4 regions of the Nonomuraea sp. NPDC004702 genome follow, and region 3 is predicted to be linked to each of the others. Evidence: riboswitches for the same ligand, from Rfam matches in the RefSeq annotation. Region 3 holds a riboswitch; each other region holds the start of a gene.
The links. Region 3 has a riboswitch for cyclic di-AMP ahead of ACWEJ6_RS01555 (C40 family peptidase). Riboswitches for the same ligand answer to the same signal wherever they lie in the genome.
Positions count from the first base shown of each region.

Region 1: another riboswitch for cyclic di-AMP. It lies ahead of ACWEJ6_RS07845 (CHAP domain-containing protein); the one in region 3 lies ahead of ACWEJ6_RS01555 (C40 family peptidase).
Region 2: another riboswitch for cyclic di-AMP. It lies ahead of ACWEJ6_RS33700 (CHAP domain-containing protein); the one in region 3 lies ahead of ACWEJ6_RS01555 (C40 family peptidase).
Region 4: another riboswitch for cyclic di-AMP. It lies ahead of ACWEJ6_RS31875 (coiled-coil domain-containing protein); the one in region 3 lies ahead of ACWEJ6_RS01555 (C40 family peptidase).

Region 1 is NZ_JBSGCE010000004.1:190,612-194,368, forward strand. It holds gene ACWEJ6_RS07840 (TetR/AcrR family transcriptional regulator) at 1-308, shown strand, start outside; gene ACWEJ6_RS07845 (CHAP domain-containing protein) at 360-1,079, opposite strand; cyclic di-AMP (ydaO/yuaA leader) riboswitch at 1,094-1,231, opposite strand; gene ACWEJ6_RS07850 (luciferase domain-containing protein) at 1,492-1,839, opposite strand; gene ACWEJ6_RS07855 (glycosyl hydrolase family 18 protein) at 2,082-3,757, shown strand, end outside.
Region 2 is NZ_JBSGCE010000034.1:30,640-34,396, forward strand. It holds gene ACWEJ6_RS33695 (class I SAM-dependent methyltransferase) at 1-769, shown strand, start outside; gene ACWEJ6_RS33700 (CHAP domain-containing protein) at 824-1,519, opposite strand; cyclic di-AMP (ydaO/yuaA leader) riboswitch at 1,533-1,670, opposite strand; gene ACWEJ6_RS33705 (Gfo/Idh/MocA family protein) at 1,788-2,741, opposite strand; gene ACWEJ6_RS33710 (aldo/keto reductase) at 2,761-3,582, opposite strand; gene ACWEJ6_RS33715 (hypothetical protein) at 3,680-3,757, shown strand, end outside.
Region 3 is NZ_JBSGCE010000001.1:311,112-314,868, forward strand. It holds gene ACWEJ6_RS01545 (branched-chain amino acid aminotransferase) at 1-296, opposite strand, end outside; gene ACWEJ6_RS01550 (3-isopropylmalate dehydrogenase) at 497-1,543, opposite strand; cyclic di-AMP (ydaO/yuaA leader) riboswitch at 1,643-1,801, shown strand; gene ACWEJ6_RS01555 (C40 family peptidase) at 1,856-2,404, shown strand; gene ACWEJ6_RS01560 (NAD(P)-dependent alcohol dehydrogenase) at 2,388-3,380, opposite strand; gene ACWEJ6_RS01565 (DUF2306 domain-containing protein) at 3,562-3,757, shown strand, end outside.
Region 4 is NZ_JBSGCE010000031.1:7,460-11,216, forward strand. It holds gene galT (galactose-1-phosphate uridylyltransferase) at 1-903, shown strand, start outside; cyclic di-AMP (ydaO/yuaA leader) riboswitch at 972-1,110, shown strand; gene ACWEJ6_RS31875 (coiled-coil domain-containing protein) at 1,116-2,093, shown strand; gene sigJ (RNA polymerase sigma factor SigJ) at 2,109-3,017, opposite strand; gene ACWEJ6_RS31885 (amidohydrolase family protein) at 3,169-3,757, shown strand, end outside.

The DNA.
Region 1 (3,757 bases), on a different contig from region 3:
CGTGGCTGGAGCACTGGTTCACCGAGGACGACTTCCGCGGCTGCGGGTTCGCCAACGCCTTCGCCGAGCTGGGCGCCGGTTCGGCCGTCGTCCGCACGGCGGTGCGCGAGCACAAGGAGCGCCTGCGCGCCTACCTGCGCTCGCTCGCCGAGGAGGCCGGAGCCGGGGACCCCGGCCTGCTCGCCGAGCAGCTGCTCACCCTGATCGACGGCGCCACGGTCACCGCGATGATCTCGGAGGAGCCGGGCGCGGCCCGCTCGGCCGGGCAGGCCGCGGCGGTCCTGATCCACCGGCACCGGCGGCCCTGAAACGCGAAAGAGCGCACTCCCCGCGGGGAGTGCGCTCTTCGCTCGGCAGGATCAGGCGGCGTACGACGGGTAGCCGTAGCCGACGACCTGGGAGGTCGGGCGGACACGCTGCTCGACCTTGCCGTTGCCGGTGTTGCCCTCGATCGTGGAGATCGTGCCGTCGCCGTTGTCCTTGACGACGAAGCCGACGTGCTGGATGTCGTTCAGGCTCTTGCTGCCGCTCCAGGAGAAGAAGACGACGGCGCCCGGCTTGGCCTCGGTGCCCCAGCGGTCGTTGGCGGCGAACCACTTGGCGTGGGTCACGGTGTAGGCGTCCCAGCCGACCTGCGGGCGGGCGCCGGTCTGCTCGCCGACCCAGGAGACGAACATCGAGCACCAGGGGGCGTTCAGGTACATGGCGCGGTTGCCGCCGTCACGCGCGGCGGTCTCGGCGGCGCGCTGCGAGTCGGCGTACCACTTCTGGAACTTGGTGCCGCCGCCGTTGGCGTCCTCGGAGGTGCCGACCTGGGCGCGGGCGGTGGCCAGCACCTGGGCGGCGGTGACGTTGACCTTGCCCTTGGCGCTCTCGTCGGCGGCGCGGTGCTGCGCGACGAGCGGCTGGGCGGCCACGCCGGCGACCTTGGCGGTCTGGGTGGCGGTGTGGGCGGTGGCGTGGGTGGTGTCGGCGTTCACTGCCGCGTGCGTGCCGAGCACGCCGGCGACGGCGGTCGCGCCGAGAGCGATCTTGGCGAGGTCGAGCTTGTAGGCACGGTGAAGACGGTGCTTGGCCATGAGGGTGTTACTCCTTGAGCTTCCGTGCCGCTTGCCGGGTTAGCTGACGGGTTCGGGCGGGAAGCTGCCCTACGGCACCACGGTGCCGATTCACCCCATTGGACACATGGGTCCCCGGTTCCGCGCACAGGCGGATTCAGCGGTCTCTTGGTCAGGCAAAGGGCTGACGCATCGTCTTCCCGGGCCCGGGAAAGGGCCTGAAGGTATATGTGCGACGCCCGGATGCGGGGATTTCCGCATCGACTCTGTACAACACGGGTCCCGCTTGGGTAATTCCCAGGCAATGCCATCCCTACCTGGGACGACTCCCCGTTCGGCTGTGTACAACCAAGCTACCCGGCGAGTAATTCCCAGGCAAATGGAGGCAATGCATTCGACGCTGCGTGGGAGAAACGCTACGCACCGAATCGCTTCACGCCACGTGCGCCTTTATCGCCACACTCGTGAGCGCCAGCAACAATTCCAGATCGGGCTCGGCGTCGACCTGTACGGCGACCCAGGCGCGGTCGCGGCAGGCATGGACCTGGTCGCACGCCCGCAGGTACGGCTCCAGGCGGCCGATGGCGGGGGCGGTGAGCCGTACGTGGATCTCGTCCCGGCCGGCCAGGCGCAGGATCTCGGTTCCGTGTACGGCGAAGGTGACCTGCTGACCGGTGCCGCTGACGTTCAGCGACGGCCAGGACCGTAACTCCGCGACCGCGCGGACCACGTAGGGCCCGCGTCGCGTGGGCTTCCGCCGCCAGGCGGAGATTCCTGCCACGCTCCAATGCTGAGCCACGGCTCACCCCGCCGTCAGCCCCCGTTCCTGAACCGTTATCCCCTCGTGAACGGGCGCGTCCGGGGTCTGACCGGCACGATTACGGACACCTGACCGATACGTATTGACGCTCCCCCAGGCAGAAGCTACCGTCGATTCACAACTTAAAGGAAACTTTCCTAATAGTTTCCCCAGAAGTCTCCCATCCCACTCCCCACACACCCCCCAACGGATGTCGGAGCGACATGAAACACACCATTCTGAGCAAGGTCCTGGCGGGAATGGCGGCGTTGGCCCTGCCCCTCACCGCGGCCGTGGCCGCCCCGGCGCTCGCCTCCGCCAGCACGGTGGCGTACGCGGCGGCCTGGGCCCCGTGGACCGCCTACACGGCGGGCACGGTCGTCACCTACAACGGCGTCGACTACGTCTGTCTCCAGGCGCACACCTCCCAGCCCGGCTGGGAGCCGCCGAACGTGGCGGCGCTGTGGAAGGTCTCCGGTGGCGGCGGCAGCGACACGACCGCGCCGTCCGTGCCGGGCAACCTGCGCTCGACCGGCGTCACGGACACGAGCGTGGCCCTGGCCTGGAACGCCTCCACCGACAACGTGGCCGTGACCGGCTACGAGGTCTACCGCGGCGGCACCCTGGTCACCACCGTCACGGGCACCACGTACAACGACACCGGCCTCACCGCGAACACGGCCTACAGCTACACCGTGCGGGCGCGTGACGCGGCCGGCAACCGCTCGGCCAACAGCAACCAGATCTCCGCGACGACCACCGGCGGCGGTGGCGGCGACGACAAGACCCCGCCGTCGGTCCCCGGCAACCTGCGCTCGACCGGCGTCAGCAACAACAGCGTCTCGCTGGCCTGGAACGCCTCCACCGACAACGTGGCGGTCACCGGCTACGAGGTCTACCGCGGCGGCACCCTGGTCACCACCGTCACGGGCACGTCGTACAACGACACCGGCCTCAGCGCCAACACCTCCTACAACTACACCGTGCGCGCGCGTGACGCGGCCGGCAACCGCTCGGCCGACAGCAACCAGATCACCGCGACCACCACGGGCGGCGGCGGTGGCGGCGGCAACAAGGTGCTGGGCTACTTCGTCCAGTGGGGCATCTACCAGCGCGGCTACCACGTCAAGAACATCGACACCAGCGGCTCGGCGGCCAAGCTGACCCACATCAACTACGCGTTCGGCAACGTGCAGAACGGGCAGTGCACGATCGGCGACAGCTACGCCGACTACGACCGCTTCTACCAGGCGGGCGAGAGCGTCGACGGCGTCGCCGACACCTGGGACAACGGCGCGCTGCGCGGCAACTTCAACCAGCTGCGCAAGCTGAAGAAGAAGTACCCCAACCTGAAGGTGCTCTTCTCCTTCGGCGGCTGGACCTGGTCCGGCGGCTTCGGCCAGGCGGCGCAGAACCCGACGGCCTTCGCCGACTCCTGCTACAAGCTGGTGGAGGACCCCCGCTGGGCCGACGTCTTCGACGGCATCGACATCGACTGGGAGTACCCGAACGCCTGCGGCCTGACCTGTGACACCAGCGGCGCGGCGGCGTTCAAGAACGTGATGTCCGCGCTGCGCTCGCGCTTCGGCGCCAACAACCTGGTCACCGCGGCCATCACCGCCGACGGCAACGACGGCGGCAAGATCGACGCGGCCGACTACGGCGGCGCCGCCCAGTACGTCGACTGGTACAACGTCATGACGTACGACTTCTTCGGCGGCTGGGACGCGCAGGGCCCGACCGCCCCGCACTCCCCGCTCACCACCTGGGACAAGATCCCGGTCCCCGGCTTCTACACCGACAACGCCATCCAGAAGCTCAAGAGCAAGGGCGTCCCGGCCGCCAAGCTGCTGCTCGGCATCGGCTTCTACGGCCGCGGCTGGACCGGCGTGACCCAGGC
Region 2 (3,757 bases), on a different contig from region 3:
CGAGCGCGCCCGCGTCCACGGCTCCACCTCGGCCGACCGGTTCTACGACGTCGACGCCTTCCTCGCCGGCCGGCAGACCCTCTACCCGCTCGAACGCCGACTGGCCGGCGACGTCACCGGCCGGGACCTGCTCCACCTGCAGTGCCACTTCGGCCTGGACACGCTGAGCTGGGCACGTCTCGGAGCGCGGGTGACCGGCGTCGACTTCTCCCCGGTGGCGGTCGCCCGCGCCCGCGAGCTGGCGGCCAGGGCAGGGCTGGCGGCCACGTTCGTGGAGGCCGACACGCAGCGGCTGCCGGCGGAGCTGGCCGGCGGCTTCGACGTGGCGGTGGCCACGTACGGCGTGTTGTGCTGGATCGGCGACCTGGACGCCTGGATGCGCGGCGCGGCCATGGCGCTGCGGCCGGGCGGGCGTCTGGTGCTGGTCGACCTGCATCCGGCCTACCAGACGGTGGCCTCGCTCGACCCGCTGGTGGCCGACTGGCCCTACGGCGGCGGCCAGGCCCACCGGGAGACGGTGACCGGCACGTACGCCGACGCCGCGGTGGTGACCGGGACCCACGAGGCGGTCGAGTACCCGTACTCGGTGGGCGAGATCGTCACGGCGGCGGCGCGGGCCGGGTTCACGGTGGCCGAGCTGGGCGAGCACGTCGAGACCGACCTCGACCCGCGCGGCCTGCTGCCCGAGGGCGCGGACGGCCGGTACCGGTTCCCGTTCGGGGACTCGCACCTGCCGATCCTCTACTCGCTGGCGGCGGTCCGGCCCTGAGACGCGGCGAGCGCGCGTCCCTCGTGCGGGACGCGCGCTCGGAGCGGGCGGAGGTCAGCTCGCGTACTGCGGGTATCCGTAGCCGACGACCTGCGACTTCGGACGGACGCGCTCCTCGACCTTGCCGTTGCCGGTGTTGCCCTCGATCGTGGAGATCGTGCCGTCGCCGTTGTCCTTGACGACGAAGCCGACGTGCTGGATGGCGTCCAGGCTCTTGCTGCCGCCCCAGGAGAAGAAGACCACCGCGCCGGGCCTGGCCTCGGCGCCCCAGCGGTCGTTGGCGGCGAACCACTTGGCGTGGGCCACGGTCCAGGCGTCCCAGCCGACCTGCGGGCGGGCGCCGGTCTGCTCGCCGACCCAGGAGACGAAGATCGAGCACCAGGGGGCGTTCAGGTACATGGCGCGGGTGCCGCCGTCGCGGGCGATGGTCTCGGCCGCGCGCTTGGAGTCGGCGTACCACTTCTGGAACTTGGTGCCGCCGCCGTAGGCGTTCTCGGAGGTGCCGACCTGGGCCTTGGCCATCGCCAGGACCTGCTGGGCGGTGACGTTGACCTGGGTCTCCTCCGCCTTGCGGGTCTGGGCGGCGGCCTGCGGCGCGACGGCCGAGTGGCCGGCCGCGGCGGCCGGGCCGGCGCTGTCGGCGGCGGCGGCGGTGGCGTGGGCGCCGATGGCGGAGGCGAGGATGGCCGCGCCGAGCGCGGCGTGGGCGTAGGTGATCTTCGGGGCACGGATGGGACGGTGCGTGGCCATCGAGGGCATTGACTCCTTGCTTCCATGCCGCTTACCGGGTTAGCTGACGGGTTCGGACGTGGAAGCTGCCCTACGGCACCGAAGTGCCGATTCACCCCAAAGGACGTGGGTCCCCGGTTCCGCCCGGAGGCGGATTCAGCGGTCACAGGACGATCCTGTGAAATGTCTTGCGATGGTTGGACAAAGCCGGACAAACCGGACGTCTGCCGCGAGATGCCCCACAAGGTAATACATCGGGCAAGAGCCAGGCAAGTGGCTAAAGGTCCAGCTAGGAGAGTTGGGCCCGTGCTTCGGCCAGAAGCCCCATCATGGCAAGGGATTCGTCAAGCGGCATGATCTCGCTCTCCGTGCGGCCCTCGATCGTGGCCGCGCGCACCTCGCGCAGCTCGCCCGCGTACCCGTTGTCGGCCGGGTCGAGCACCAGCTCCTCCGTCTCCATCGACGGCCCCGACAGCAGCACCCGCCGCGGCGCCCAGAACGGCGCCAGGATGTCGGCCCGCATCGACGTGCCCACCACGCTCGCGTCGTTGGCGTGATGCGCCAGCAGCGACACGTCCACCAGGGCCCGCCGCCCGTCGGGGTACAGCAGCAGCCCGCCGGCCTCGGCGTCGACCCCGCTGGGCGCCAGCGAGCCGGCCATCCGCAGCTCCGCGGGCATGCCGAGCAGCAGCTGGGCCAGCCCGAACGGGTAGATCCCCAGGTCGAGCAGCGCCCCGCCGCCCAGCTCCGGCGCCCACAGCCGATGGGCGGGGTCGTAGGGCAGCGCGAAGCCGAACGAGGCCCGCACCGACCGGATCTCACCGAAGCGCGGATCGGCCGCCACCCGCTGGATGAGCGGGTTGAAGCGCATCCACATGGCCTCCATGAGGAAGACCCCGGCCGCGCGGGCCAGCGCCACCATGCGCTCGGCGTCGGCCACGTCGGCCGCCAGCGGCTTCTCGCACAGCACCGACTTGCCCGCCGCGATGGCCGCCTCGGCCACCTCCAGGTGCTGGGCGTGCGGCGTGGCGACGTAGATCGCGTCTACGGCCGGATCGGCGCACAGGGCCTCGTAGGAGCCGTAGGCCGACTCCGCGCCCAGCTCGTCGGCCAGCGCCCGCGCCCTGAGCGGGCTCCGCGAGCCGACGGCGGCCACCCGCATGCCGGGCTCGGCCACGATGGCCGCCCCCACGGTACGCGCGATGCCGCCGGTCGCCGCTATTCCCCAGGTGAAATCTCGCACGACCGAGATCGTAGAGCGCTCAGGTCAGGTTGAACGAGTCGGGGTCGGGCCCGATCCGCCGCCCCGCGTTCATCGCGCCGATGGCCGCCATGTCCTCGGTGTCGAGGATGAAGTCGAACACGTCGATGTTCTCCTCGATCCGCGACGGCGTGACCGACTTGGGGATCACCACGTTGCCGAGCTGCAGGTGCCAGCGGAGCACGATCTGGGCGGGCGTCTTGCCGTACTTCTCCGACAGCACGCGCAGCGCCGGGTCGGCCAGCAGCCCCTTGCCCTGCCCGAGCGGGCTCCACGCCTCGGTCAGGATGCCGTTGGCCTCGTGGAAGGCCCGCATCTCGCGCTGCTGGAAGTACGGGTGGAGCTCGATCTGGTTGATCGACGGCGTGATGTCGGTCTCCTCCATCAGCCGGGTCAGGGTGGCGACCGTGAAGTTGGAGACCCCGATGGCCTTGGCCCGGCCGTCCCGGTAGATCTTCTCCAGCCCCCGCCAGGCCTGCACGTACCTGTCCTGCTCCGGGACCGGCCAGTGGATCAGGAAAAGATCTACGTAGTCGAGGCCCAGACGGGCCAGGCTCTCGTCGAAGGCCTGCTCGGCGCGCCCGTGGTCGCCGTTCCACAGCTTGGTGGTGACGAACACCTTCTCCCGTGGCACCCCGGCGGCGCGCACGGCCCGGCCGACGCCCTCCTCGTTCTCGTAGGCGGCGGCGGTGTCGACGTGCCGGTATCCGGCGCGCAGCGCGGTCGTCACCGCGTGCTCGGCGTCGTCGGCAGAGACCTGCCAGACGCCGAAGCCGAGCTGTGGTATCTGCACACCGTCGGTGTTGAGCATCAGCGAGTTCATACCCTCCATTGTTCACGTGTCGTTTCTTGCGGCTTAAGCAGGCCGGGCTACCTTGAGGCGGGTCGTGCAAGGCCATCCACCGGCTGGGGGAAACAGAGTGGTCAGACAGGCGTCGGCCTGGGTGGAGTCTCCGCTCCAGATGCTGTGCGCCGTCGAGGCCCACCATGCCGGGCTG
Region 3 (3,757 bases):
TTCGCGTACGGCCGGAAGGTCGCGATCGAGCCGGAGATCTGCCGGTACGCCTTCAGGCCCTCGAACAGCTCCTGCGCATAGTGGAAGACCGAGGTCGCGGGGTCGAGCGAGAGCGGCCCGTACGGCATGAGCCGGGCGTCGTGCCAGCCCTCGCCGTCGGTGTAGTCGATCGAGATCATGTGGTCGGTGAAGACCTGCCCGAACCCGGGGTTCGCCAGTACCTGCTCCCGCTCGGCCGCGGTGCGAGCGTGGTCGGAATGCTGCACGTCGAAGCTGAGCTTCTGAGCGATGGTCATGACGGAGGTCCTTCTCTCTACGAATCTGCGACTTCGAAAGCTGATTCTGTTAGCTACTGCCCGCGAGCAGTATTCGTACTTCCTAGTGTCTCGCGATTTGGGATAGCAAGAGGCAGTTGGGGTGGTTAGATCCGGCGAACGCGAAAAAGCGCCTGGCAGTCCGTGTCCGGACCGCCAGGCGCGTGCGGGGCTAGGCGGTCCTAGCCGGCTACTCGCGCGGCGATGTCGTCGCCGATCTCGCTGGTCGTGCGGCCGGCGCGGCCGGTCACCCGCTCGGCGATGTCGGCGGCCACGGCCTGCTCGACCTTGGCGGCCTCGGCGTGCAGGCCGAGGTGGTCGAGGAGCATGCCCACGGACAGGATGGTGGCGGTCGGGTCGGCCTTGCCCTGACCGGCGATGTCGGGCGCGCTGCCGTGCACCGGCTCGAACATGCTCGGCGAGGTGCGCTCGGGGTTGATGTTGCCGCTGGCCGCCAGGCCGATGCCGCCGGCGATCGCGGCGCCGAGGTCGGTGATGATGTCGCCGAACAGGTTGTCGGTGACGATCACGTCGAAGCGCTCGGGCTGGGTGACGAAGAACATCGAGGCCGCGTCGATGTGGCTGTAGTCGGTGGTGACGTCGGGGAACTCCGCGGCCACGCGGTTGACCGTGCGCTGCCAGAGGTCGCCGGCGAAGGTGAGCACGTTCGTCTTGTGGACGAGCGTGAGCTTCTTGCGGGGCCGCGACTGAGCCTTCTGGAAGGCGTACCGCACGACGCGCTCGACGCCGTGGGCGGTGTTCAGCGACTCCTGGGTGGCGATCTCGTGCGGCGTGCCGCGGCGCATGACGCCGCCGGTGCCCGCGTAGAGGCCCTCGGTGCCCTCGCGGACGACGACCATGTCGATGTGCTCGGCGGTGGCGCCGGCCAGCGCGGTCTCGACGCCGGGGAACAGCTTGACCGGCCGCAGGTTGACGTAGTGGTCGAACTCGAACCGGAGCTTGAGCAGCAGGTCGCGCTCCAGGATGCCGGGCGGCACGCTGGGGTCGCCCACGGCGCCGAGCAGGATCGCGTCGTAGCCGCGCAGCTCTTCGAGCACCGCGTCGGGCAAGGTCTCGCCCGTGCGGTGGTAGCGGGCTGCGCCCAGGTCGTAGTGGGTGGGCTCGATCTTCGTGCCCACGGCCTCCAGGACCTTGAGCCCTTCGGCTACGACCTCGGCGCCGATGCCATCCCCGGGGATGACGGCCAGGCGGATGTTACGCGACTCCATGGGCGGTACCTTACCGGCTCGTCTCGGCTGACGAACACATCATCTCAACAACCGGACAATCCGTTTTGGGGGGATTGCGACCTTTTGACCGTTTCGTTAGAGTCCGACGAGCCTAATCCGCGCAGCCGCTGCGTGGAGCCGGGGACCCACCTTTCCCCCCGGGGCGAATCGGCTGCGCCTCCCCCCGAGGAGCCGCCGTAGGGCTACTTCCAGGCCCGAGCCCGTCAGCTAACCCGGTCGGCCACGTGGAAGGACAGTCCCCTGTCTAGCATCGCCATCCTTGTGGCGGTGGCAGCGGGCGCAGCAGGTCTCGTGCCTGCCGCCCCCGCGGCTCCCGCCGCTCCGGCCGCTCCGGCCGCCCCCACCCCCTCCATCACCCTCACCGGCCCCCAGGTGAAACAGGTCCAGGAACGGCACGCGCCGAAACCGGCCTGGAAGGTCGCCCTCGAATACGCCATGGACAAGCGCGGCACCCCGTACGTGTGGGGCGGCGCCAGCGAACGGGGCTACGACTGCTCGGGCCTCATGCTCCGGGCCTACGAGGACGCCGGCATCGAGCTCCCCAGAACCGCCGCGGAGCAGTACGGCGCCTTCTCCAGGAAGATCGCCTGGAAGGATCTCAAGCCAGGCGACCTGGTGTTCTTCAGCGGCCTCGGCCACGTCGGCATGATCTCCAAGCCCGGCTACATGGTCCACTCCCCCCACACCGGCGACGTGGTGAAGGAGGAACGCCTGTCGCAGTGGCGCAGGCAGGCCTTCGTCGGCGCGGTACGCCCCGACCCCAAGGGCGTCAAGCGCTGGGCCGACTACAAGCAGCTCCAGAAGGCCCCCGCCCCGGCCATGCTCACCGCGACCCTGTGACGACGACCTTCCCCGGGGCGTGCCCCTCCTCCTGGTAGCGGACGGCCGCCGGGAGCTCGCCGAAGGGGAAGGTCCGGTCGATGACCGGGGTGACCGCGCCCTGCTCGATCAGCCCGGTCAGCGTCAGCAGGTTCGCCCTGTTGCTCCCGCAGCGGACGACGTCCGCCCTGACGATCCGCTGCGGGACGAAGGGCCCCGACGCGAGCGCGGCGAACATGTGGCCGGCCGGCTGCACCCAGCGGCCGGCCGGCCCGCCGACCAGCACGTACGTGCCCTTCCTGGTCAGCACGCGGCGACAGTCCGCCAGCCGGCGGCCGCCCGCCACGTCGAGCAGCAGGTCGAAGCGCCGGCCCGAGGCCGCGAAGTCCTCCTTGGTGTGGTCGATGACGTCGTCCGCGCCGAGCGAGCGGACCAGGTCCGCGTTCCGCCCGCTGCACACGCCCGTGACGTGCGCCCCCAGCGCCTTGGCGAGCTGCACGGCGAACGTGCCCACGCCGCCGGACGCGCCGTTGACCAGCACCTTCTGGCCCGGCTGGAGGCGTCCCTCGTCGCGCAGCGCGATCAGCGCGGTGTTGGCCGCCATCGGCACCGCCGCCGCCTGCTCGAACGACAGGCCCGCCGGTCTGGGCGCCACCTCGCCCTGCCGCAGGCAGACGTACTCGCCGAAGCCGCCCCCGAGTGACATCGCGTACACCTCGTCGCCGGGACGGAACAGCGTGACGTCCTTGCCGGCCGCCTCGACCTCCCCCGCCACGTCGGCCCCGAGGACGGCGATGCGCGGCCGGCGCAGCCCGACCCCGCCGCCCATGACCCTGGCCAGGTACGGCTCCCCCCGCATGAAGTGCCAGTCGTAGGGCTGCACGGACGTGGCCCGCACCCGGACCAGCACCTCGTCGTCGCGCGGCACGGGCCGCTCGACGTCGGTCAGGACGAGCTGGTCGGGCGAGCCGAACGAGCGCAGGACGTACGCCTTCATCGTTTTCTCCCTCGTGCCGCTGATGTGCCGCCAGTGTGGGCCTGACCTGCGCGGACGCTCAACGGTCGAAAGGCGACGGCTCGATGGCCGAAAGTACGACGGCCCGCCCGCCGATGGTGCGAACCAGGACCGGCCGTCCGCGCGATGACCGGGCACGGGCGTGGGCGGCACGCTCTCAGGCATGAGATGGATCGCACCCGCCGGGCTGCTCGCGCTCAGCGTCGTCCCGCTGGTCGCCGGCGCAATCCGGGTGACCGAACTGGCCGCCGGCGCCCCCGTGACCGCGGACAACGCGCGCTTCTTCGCCATGCCCGTGCCGGTGTTGCTGCACATCCCGGCTTCCCTGGTGTTCTGCGTCCTCGGCACGTTCCAGTTCC
Region 4 (3,757 bases), on a different contig from region 3:
CACCGGCAGACGCGGACGTTCCTGCCGCCGGCCGACGAGTGCCCGTTGTGCCCGTCGTCCGCCACGCGGGCGTCGGAGATCCCGGCCCATGACTATGACGTGGTGGTGTTCGAGAACCGCTTCCCCTCTTTCTCCGGAAATTTTGGGACTTACGGGGATGTCGGCGGCCTGAGTGAGGTGCGGCCGGGTGTCGGGCGGTGTGAGGTGGTGTGCTTCACCTCCGACCACTCCTCCTCCTTCTCCAGGCTCTCCAACGCCCAGGTCAGGCTGGTCATGGAGGCGTGGGCCGACCGCACGGCCGAGCTGTCCGGCATCGAGGGCGTCGAGCAGGTGTTCTGCTTCGAGAACCGGGGCGAGGAGATCGGCATCACGCTCCCCCACCCGCACGGGCAGATCTACGCCTATCCCTACGTGACCCCGCGCACCAAGCTCCAGCTGGGGGCCGCCTCTCGGCACACGGGTGGCAACCTGTTCGCCGACGTGCTGGCCGCCGAGCAGGCCGCCGGCACGCGGGTGGTGGCCGCCAACGAGCTCTGGACGGCGTTCGTGCCGGCCGCCGCGCGCTGGCCGTTCGAGGTGCACGTGTATCCGCACCGGCAGGTGCCCGACCTGGCGGCGCTGTCGGAGGAGGAGCGGGCCGCGTTCGCGCCGCTGTACACCTCGGTGCTGCGGGCGCTCGACGCGCTGTTCGGGGTCGCGATGCCGTACATCTCGGCCTGGCACCAGGCGCCGGTGCGGTACGGCCGTGAGCTGGCCTACCTGCACCTGGAGCTGTTCAGCATCAGGCGGGCGCCCGGGAAGCTGAAGTACCTGGCGGGCTCGGAGTCGGCCATGGGGGCCTTCGTCAACGACGTGCTGCCGGAGGAGGCGGCACGCATGTTGCGATCACGAATTGATCACTAATTGGTTTCTCATTAAAGTCGCATGACTCGTGATCTACCACTAATATCCCGTTAGACATCGGCCATAACGGTCGTTGTACGCCTAATCCCGGGCGTGTTGCCCGGGAGCCGGGGACCCATCGCATCCGGGGTGAATCCGCGCAAGTGGTAGGGACTGCTCCCGTGCCCGAACCCGTCAGCTAACCCGGCCGGCAGAGGGAGAGGAACAACCACGTGGCGGCTTCGTCCCCCGCGAGTCTTGCCGTCGGTCTCATCACCGCCACCGCCCTGCTCGTCCATCCGGCCGCGGCCTCGGTCTCCGGGGCAGCCGCCGTGGCGGCCGCGCCCAAGCCGTCCGAGGCGCAGCTGCGGGCCCAGCTCAAGGAGCTCAACCGCAAGGTCGACAAGCTCATCGAGGCGTACAACCTCAAGCGGGTCGAGCTGGCCAAGGCCCAGCAGGCCGCCACCGCGGCCCAGCAGCGGCTCGCCGCCGCCGAGCAGGCGCTGGCCACGGCCGAGCAGCGGGTCGCCGAGATCGCCCGGCTGCGCTACCAGAACGGCGACACCTCCCTGCCGGCGTTCATGATGACCCCGGACGGCGGCGGCGCGGCCGTGCTCGAACAGCTCACCGCCGAGCAGCAGGCGGTCGTGGACAGCGTGGCCAAGGCCCGCGACGACCAGAAGAAGGCCGCCACGGCCGCCGCCGCGCTCGCGACGGAGCTGAAGGCGGGCACGGCGGAGGTGGCCGAGCAGCGCGACGACGCCCAGGACGTCATCGACGACATCAAGAAGAAGCTCCAGGACCTGGTGCCGTTCGGGCCGGGCAAGAAGTCCGACGGGAGCTGGGCGCCCGAGCTGCCGGCCGGCTCGGACAACATCACGCCGCGCACCCGGCTGATGCGCGCGCAGGTGCAGAAGAACTTCTCGCTGCCGTACGAGGTGGGCTGCTTCCGGTCCGGCTCCAGCGGCGAGCACCCGCTCGGCCGGGCCTGCGACTTCATGATGAGCACGGGCGGCACCATGCCGAGCGCCGTCAACAACGCCCTCGGCGACCGGCTGGCCGACTGGGCGCTGAAGAACAAGGCCAAGCTGGGCGTCAAGTACGTGATCTGGAAGCAGCGCATCAACCAGGGCTCGGGCTGGCGCGCGATGTCCGACCGCGGCAGCATCACCGAGAACCACTACGACCACGTGCACATCTCGATGAACTAGCCGCGGACCGGCGGCTCAGCGGATGCCGGTGAGCTTGTCGGGGTTGGTGACGGAGTAGACGGCGGCGATCCGGTCGCCCTCGGGCGTGAGATCGACGACGACCACGGCCAGCGGCCCGTCACCGGAGAAGACGAGCGCGCACGGGTCGCCGGCCACCCGCCGGTAGCGCAGGTCCACCGCGCCCGGGGTCAGCGTCGCGGCGACGGACATGAACACCGCCGCGACCTGGTCCCGGCCGTGGACCGGGTGCAGGCTGGTGGCCGGTCCCTTGCCGCCGCCGTCGGTCCACAGGGTCACCTCCGGCGCCAGCACCTCCAGCAGGGCCCGCAGGTCACCGCCGAGGGCGGCCGCGGCGAACCGCTCGGTCACCTCGGCGTGGACGTCGGGCTGGGTCCGGTGACGAGGACGGCGCGCGTGGACGTGGCGGCGCGCGCGGGCCGCGAGCTGCCGGACCGCCGCGGGCGTGCGCCCGAGGATGCCGGCCGTCTCCGGGTGGCTGAAACCGAACACCTCGTGCAGCACGAAGACCGCTCGTTCCAGCGGTGACAGGGTCTCCAGCACGACCAGAACCGCCATCGACAACGACTCCCCGCCCTCGGCGGCGCCTCCGGCGTTGTCGGGGGCCGTGACCAGCGGTTCCGGCAGCCAGGGGCCGACGTAGGTCTCCTGCCGGCGGCTCAGGTCCGCCCGCCGGGCGAGCGCCTGGTTCACCGCGATCCGCACCAGGTAGGCCCGGACGTTCTCCACCGGTCCGGCGTCCGGCCTGCGGTGCCGGGCGGACCAGGCCAGCCATACCTCCTGAAGCACGTCCTCTGTGTCGGCGACGCTGCCGAGCATGTTGTAGACCACCGAGAACAGCAGTTCCCGGTAGCCGAGAAACTGCTCGGTGGCGGCGTCGGCGGGGTGCCGCGGGGTCGGTGTCATGGCGCGCCTCCTCGTCTGTCGCAACCGAAGAGTCCTGACGCGTGGCGATTGTGACATGAAGGCATCAAGCGTGATCTATGCCACTCATGTCACAGTTCCCGGCCGGTTGCCCCTCTGTGGTGGCGTCACGACTCACAAGGGAGAGCTTGGAATGCGTACAGTGATCCGCGACGTCAGGGTGTTCGACGGCGAGCACACCATCGCGACGGCCGACGTGGTGATCGAGGACGGCCTGATCGCCGCGGTCGGCAGCGGGGCCGGCCGCCCGGCCGACGCCGAGGTGGACGGCACGGGCAGGACGCTGCTGCCCGGCCTGATCGATGCGCACACCCACGTGTTCGACGGCAGCCTGGCCCAGGCCCTGCGGTACGGGGTCACCACCGAGCTCGACATGTTCTGCCTGCCGCAGATCCTCGCCGGGCAGCGGCGGCTGGCCGCCGAGAACGACGACGTGGCCGACCTGCGCAGCGCCGGCACGCTGGCCACCGCTCCTGGCGGGCACCCGACCCAGTTGCTGGCGGCCCTGGCGGGCACCGTCCTGGACGGGCTCGACGTCACGGCGCTCGACTTCGTCTCCGACCCGGCGCAGGCGCCGGCGTTCGTCCAGGCCAGGCTGGCCGAGGGGGCCGACTACCTCAAGATCGTCATTGACGACGGCGCCGTGCACGGGGCCGACCTCCCCGTCATGACGGCGGAGGTCGCCGCCGCCCTGGCCGCGGCGGCGCACGAGGCGGGCCTGC